Regions from separate parts of the Ureibacillus sp. GCM10028918 genome, predicted to be linked through region 1. Evidence: riboswitches for the same ligand, from Rfam matches in the RefSeq annotation. Region 1 holds a riboswitch; the other holds the start of a gene.

Region 1 (3,425 bases):
CATTTTGTCATCTAATGCTTTGTCTAATTGGCTTAATGGAATTTCTACGTTTTTAATAGTACCCAGGATGTCGGTAAATTGTAGACGAATGTATTTTACACCCTCATCTTTAACGATTTGTTTAATGTCTTCTTTTGTGTACTTAACCAATTAATCCACTCTCCTAATATTATAAATTATTAAAAAATTCAAAATATAATTTACTCACCCTTCGCTTGGAAAAAGCGAGATAAATCTCCTTGTCTTAATGAAGCCTTTTGCATAATTTGTGCTTGCTGCATCTCTTCACGCAATATCGCGCGAAGCTCTGAATCTGAAATTGCCATTTTATTGGAGGATTTAACATGGTTGTTATTGTTTTTTCTCATATCGAATACTTTTTTTATTCCTGCCATGTTAATTCCCTGGTCAAGAAGTTCTCGAATTTCTAATAATGCATCTACATCGTCAAGTGAGAACATTCTACGATTACCCTCGGATCTTGCAGGTTCAATTAGCTTATGTTCTTCGTAATACCGAATTTGCCTCGCAGTTAACTCCGTTAATTGCATAACCATGCTAATAGGGAGTAACGGCATTGCTCTTCGAAACTCTCGACTCATCCACATCGCCTCCCTTTCATACGTTTATTCTAATCTATGTTATTTATAATATCAATACTATGTTAGAAAAAATAACATACAAAAATTAGATTTTATTCATCTAATTTTTAGATGAAACAGAAAACCTACAGACTGTAAGGTTTACAAGGTCCGATCGATGAGTTTACTGATTTTTCTAAGTAGTTGTTTTGCCATATGTAAGTTTACAAGGAGCTTTCATTTGGTGTTAGAAATGTTTTTTCTCTTATTTTCAAGCTATCCGAAGCACCAAGACACACCTCGATACCTTTTTTTCTATATTCATCTCATAATTTGGTTCCAAAACTACTACAGACTGCTTTTCACAAACTCTATCCCTAATTTAACAACAAAAAAGCCGCTCATTAAGTCGTTTTAGTCGACTTAATGAACAGCTTCGAAATCTATTTATAATAAATATTGTGCTCTTTGATTTTCGATCCATACTTTCATGGTACGGAACAGCAAAATCACAATAACCATGAGCATAATACCTTTAATCATATTAAATGGCAGAATCCCTAATACAATCGTTTCTTTCATATCAAAACTACCCCATCCAAGGAAGTAAGTATACATAGGTAAAAACGCTACATAATTTAATAGACTCATACCTACTGACATGATTACTGTACCAGCCACTAGACCAAAGCTTAACCCTTTAATTGTAGGGAACTTTTTATAGATATAGTAGACAGGCAGAATGAATAAAAGACCTGTTGCAAAGTTTGCCATATGCCCTACCGGAACTCCTGTTGGTGTACCGGAAAAAATCCAGTCTAAAATGTTTTTGAATAATTCTACTAAAATACCAGCAACCGGTCCCATTGTAATTGTAGCAATTAATGCAGGAACATCACTGAAATCAATTTGTAAAAATACCGGAAACCACGGCAACGGAAAATTAAGTAGCATTAGTATGAATGAGATACTACTTAACATTGCGACTGTGACGAATGAACGCAACTTGAGCTTTTGATTTACCATCATAATCTCTCCTCTTTGCTGATTCAACTAAGCTAGAAGAAAGGACAGCCTTTCAATTATTCATTTTCAATGAACATAATAAAATCCCCTACGCAAATTAGCATAAGGGAGAGTTTAGGCACATTGAAAAAAAGAGAAATTGCACGTTAAATGAGCATCGCATTCTAAGCTAAAAAAAGATACTCAAAAAATAGTATAGTAAATACGTAATTATCGCATTTGCAATACTTTTTTTACGCACAGCTTCCTTTAAATAACGAAAAGAGACCGTACCTTCACCTTCTCCCATCCAGACTATACTGTCGGCTTTGGAATCGCACCAAATCCTGCTCATAATAAGCTCGCGGGCTGAAGAAACTTTATGCAAAATCCTCCAAGTTAATGGTCAGAAATTGCAGCTTCTATTACCGCCGATCGGGAATTTCACCCTGCCCCGAAGATGAATCAATATTAAATTTTATGTTACAGTCTCATTATATCTTGATTTTGAGATGATGTAAAGATGGAAAATAAGTTAATCCTACTCAACTACTAGACATTTTTCGGTATGGTAACTATTATCGATAAACTGTCCAATAAGAAATTTCATTTGCTCCAATCGGCTTAGGAAGTACTGTTGAAAAATCAAACCCTTGCCATTCGGTTTGTACTACATTTTCAAATTGTACATTCATATCAAAACTCGCTGCAGTCAACAAAATCCCCTCAATCATTTGCATCGCTTGCACGCCATCAAAACTATCCAGATCAACTTCTTCAGTGAATCTGACGGTCACTAATTGATTTTCAACCGTTACTTCATAATCTATTCCCGGTAAAATGACGGACTTGTATATATCATTCGTTTCTTCTTTCATAGCAATAATTGCTTCATCTACAGCAGAGAAGGCTTCTCTAAAATTTGGAGCCAAATAGGTTGTACCGTCACTTTGTGTATGCCTAAAGTAATTATATTGAGTTGTCTCGCTATTTAGAGCAATCGGCGTACTGGGTTCCCCCACTTCACTAAAAACAAAAGCAGAACCTTCTTCATTTAATAAAGCAACTTCATCATATGAATAACTAAAAGTATCAATTAATGATGCGAAATACGTTGTTAGCGTTCCGGATGCCATATCATATTGTTGATCGTGTGGTAAAGTATGGATTACTCCATCACCTAATTCAGTAATTGTCCCGGCATACGGATGATATTCCGTAAAACCTATTGCACTTTCGTTAAACAGAGGTGCGTAACGATTATAGAGTTCCACTCCTGTTGGCGTAACATTGCCAAAATCCTTTTGAATTATGTCATCTGGAATTAATACAGTGATGGGCAAGCTATCCGCAGCATCACTAGCCAATCCTAATTTAAACACTGTTTTCCCCTCAATCTCTTCAGGGTAAGCAGCCGTACGAAGATCTCCCCCCTCCGTATTCATCATACTCATTGCCGACTCTTCTGTTGTCGATTCAGTAATCTTCATTTCTTTTTGCATACCGCTCATATCACTAGATTCAGATGTAACTGCACTTTCCTCAGCAGAATCGGATGAAGAAGGTAGATTCATAAATGAAGGTACCAGGATAGCCAGTAATAAGACAGCAGCGATTGAAACGGCAATTGGCACCCAAGTCAACTTTTTCCGTTGTTTCGGTTTTTGTGTATTAGTATTAGTATTAGTATTAGTATTAGTACGTAAAGGCTCCTCATCAAAAAGACCGTCCTCTTTTAAACGTTTAAAAACGTCTTCTTTAGAACGTTGATCATGAATCTTTGGTACTTTTCCCAGTAAGTCTTCTATTTTGCCATCTTCCCATTTATCATGATTCATC
Region 2 (3,425 bases), on a different contig from region 1:
AAGAGGTATAGACAAAACGTTTAGGTTTGATTTTCATTACTGTTTTGATAAAGCTTGGAGCAAGTCCTGTACGCGGAGGATCTACCGTTACAACATCGGGAATAAATCCTTCATGTTTCCATTTTGCTAACCACTCTTCTGCTGTTCCAGTATAATAACGTGCATGCTTAAATCCATGATTGCGTGCATTTTTCTTAGCGTCATCAACACTTTCAGGAACTACATCCATACCACGTACTTCTTTTGCCTGATGTGCCAACCATAAACCGATTGTTCCTACACCACAATAAGCGTCTACTACTTTTTCTTTACCAGTTAACTGTGCAGCTTTTTTGATTTCATCATATAAATGTACAGTTTGCTCCGGGTTTAGCTGGAAGAAAGCACGAGAAGATAAATCAAATGCTAGTTCACCAAGATTTTCGTGAATTGTTTCTTTTCCAGAAAGAGTAATTGTTTCATCACCAAAAATAAGTGATGTTTTCTCACGATTAATATTCTGTGTAATAGAAACAATACTTGGATCGATTTTTAGCATACGCTCGATTAGTTCATCTTTATGCGGTATATCTTTTCTTGTCGTAACTAAACATACTTGTGTTTCGTTAGTGTGGATAGCAGTACGAACAACGATTGTTCTTACTAATCCGTCTAAAGTTTTTCCATCATAAATGGAGATATTTAGTTTTTGCAATATTTTTCGTGTTGCTACAGTTATTTTCGATGTTAAAGGATGCTGAACAGCACAGTCATTGATATTCAACAGTTTGTTTGTTCCTTCTGCATAAAGTCCTGCATAAACACGTTTACCTTCTTTACGTACTTGGAAGGAGCTTTTGTTTCGATAATGCCAAGGATTGTCCATTCCAATTGTTGGTCGAATGTCAGTCGTTTCTGCTACGGATTTTACGTACTTTTCTAGTGATTGTACGACCATATCGCGTTTTTCTTTTAGTTGCCCATCATATGTTAGATGCTGTAGCTGACAGCCGCCACATTCGTTATAAACAGGGCAGCTTGGTTCTTGTCGCTCTTTTGAAGCTTTCCGAACATTTAAAATATCAGCTTCGGCAAAATTGCGTTGCACCTTTGACACTTTTACGGTTACTTCTTCGCCTGGCAGTGCACCTTTTACAAACACGACATTGCGTTTATAAAAGCCAACTCCTTCGCCATTAATTCCTAATCTTTTTATGGTTAAAGGAAATTTTTGTCCGATTTCCATCATTACTTTATCGCTCAAAAGCGTTCACGTCCTTTAATAAGTTCATCTAACCATTATAGCGAAGGAGAAATCTAAAGCCAATGGATAAATATTTCATATAGTGCCAAGTGATATAAGGAACTCAAAAATTGTCCGCGATATTGTAGAGTGGATAAAATTTTGGATTCGTGATATCGTTGTTACAAATTAAATAAATAATTCCTTCGGGGTCGGGTGAAATTCCCAATCGACGGTGATGAAGTAAAACTTCTAAGCCCGTGAGCTCTTATGAGCAGGATTTTGGTGTGAATCCAAAGCCGACAGTATAGTCTGGATGGGAGAAGGAGCATTATTATAGAAAAACCATAAAAATTTTAATTTTGATTGGTCTATTTTCCTATAATCTTTTTCATGTGCTTTCTAATCCCGTCAACCAAAATGACGGGATTTTTTATTTAATTTAAAATGCTTAAGTAAATAATGTCCTTCGGGGTCGGGTGAAATTCCCAATCGACGGTGATGAAGTAGATCTTCTAAGCCCGTGAGCTCTTTTGAGCAGGATTTGGTGAGAGTCCAAAGCCGACAGTATAGTCTGGATGGGAGAAGGATAAATTATGGCACTTTTTGAAAATGGTACTTTCAAAGAGTTTATTTAACTATGCCATGAATACTCCCAAACTCCTTAGGATGCTAAGGAGTTTTTATTTTTCCAGTTTGAAAGAGGTGAGTAGATGTTTACGGGCATTATTGAAGATCAAGGAAAAGTGACGGGCATTAAAAAAGATGTGAATAGCATGGAGCTAACGATTGCAACGTCAAAAATTGTTTCAGATGCACATTTAGGCGATAGCATTGCGGTAAATGGTGTATGTCTAACAATCACCAGTTTTAACAAAGAAGAAATAACAGTGGATGTCATGCCGGAAACGGTCAAGGCAACAACGATCCATACGCTTAAATTGGGTGACTTTGTTAATTTGGAGAGAGCAATGAGTGCAAATGGCAGATTTGGAGGACATCTTGTTTCAGGCCATGTGGATGGAGTAGGAACCATCAAAAGTAAGAGACCTGTTTCCAATGCTGTTTATATCGAAATTGAATTAGCAAAACAGCTTTTAACTAATTGCATTCTAAAGGGCTCAATTACAATTGATGGAACTAGTCTTACGATTTTTCAAGTAACAGATAGCAGTATCACGGTTTCACTCATACCTCATACTTTCACAGAGACAATTTTAGGTCGAAAAGGTGTTGGAGAGATGGTCAATATTGAAACAGACATGCTTGGAAAGTATGTTTTGCATCATTTAAATAAGACTGAACAAAGTTCAAATTTAACAATGGATTTTTTAAGACAGAATGGATTCTAAAAAGGTGGTGGTTCAAGATGCTAAATACAATCGAAGAAGCTTTACTCGACTTAAAATCAGGAAAAATCGTCATTGTAGTGGATGATGAAAATCGTGAAAATGAAGGGGATTTAGTAGTTCTAGCGGAATTTGCAACTCCCGAAAATATTAACTTTATGGCTACATTTGGACGTGGGTTAATTTGTACACCCATAGAAGAGGGACTTGCAAAAAAGTTAGAATTGCCTTCAATGGTGGAACACAATACGGATAATCATCAAACTGCATTTACAGTAAGTGTAGATCATATTGATACAACAACTGGCATCAGTGCATACGAACGTTCTTTTACCATTCTTCAAATGATCAATGAAAATAGTGCAGCGAATCATTTTAGAAGACCTGGTCATGTATTCCCATTAATAGCAAAAGCAAATGGAGTACTGGAAAGAAGGGGCCATACCGAAGCAGCAGTTGATTTAGCAAAAGCTTGTGGTAGTTATCCTGCTGGAGTAATATGTGAAATCATGGGCGATGACGGGAACATGCTACGTTTAGACGGTTTGATGAATTTTGCTGCTCAACACGAATTAAAAATCATATCCATCGAAGATTTGGTCAGCTACTTTGAAAAACAAGATCGAAATATTCTAATAGGTGAATAAAAAGAGAAGTATTACTTAGGAGGAGTTTGTAAAATGGGAAAATTATTTGAAGCAAATTTAATCGGGACAGATTTAAAAATAGGAATTGTAGTGGGACGATTTAATGACTTTATCACTTCAAAATTAGTTGATGGAGCTCTAGATGGTCTAAAAAGACACGGTGTTAACGAAGAAAACATTGATTTAGCTTGGGTGCCCGGAGCTTTC

The links. A riboswitch is a leader RNA that binds a small molecule or an ion and turns the genes downstream of it on or off. The one in region 1 is predicted to bind FMN.
Region 2: another riboswitch for FMN. It lies ahead of ribE (riboflavin synthase); the one in region 1 lies ahead of ACFQU5_RS04190 (ECF transporter S component).

What each region holds. Positions count from the first base shown of each region.
Region 1 covers NZ_JBHTFK010000005.1:177,717-181,141, forward strand. Annotated here, with positions in the region: gene glnA (type I glutamate--ammonia ligase) at 1-150, opposite strand, end outside; gene ACFQU5_RS04185 (MerR family transcriptional regulator) at 201-602, opposite strand; gene ACFQU5_RS04190 (ECF transporter S component) at 1,029-1,607, opposite strand; FMN riboswitch at 1,881-2,052, opposite strand; gene ACFQU5_RS04195 (hypothetical protein) at 2,165-3,424, opposite strand; gene ACFQU5_RS04200 (RNA polymerase sigma factor SigX) at 3,424-3,425, opposite strand, start outside.
Region 2 covers NZ_JBHTFK010000032.1:25,680-29,104, reverse strand. Annotated here, with positions in the region: gene rlmD (23S rRNA (uracil(1939)-C(5))-methyltransferase RlmD) at 1-1,225, opposite strand, end outside; FMN riboswitch at 1,421-1,554, shown strand; FMN riboswitch at 1,684-1,816, shown strand; gene ribE (riboflavin synthase) at 1,936-2,574, shown strand; gene ribB (3,4-dihydroxy-2-butanone-4-phosphate synthase) at 2,592-3,218, shown strand; gene ribH (6,7-dimethyl-8-ribityllumazine synthase) at 3,252-3,425, shown strand, end outside.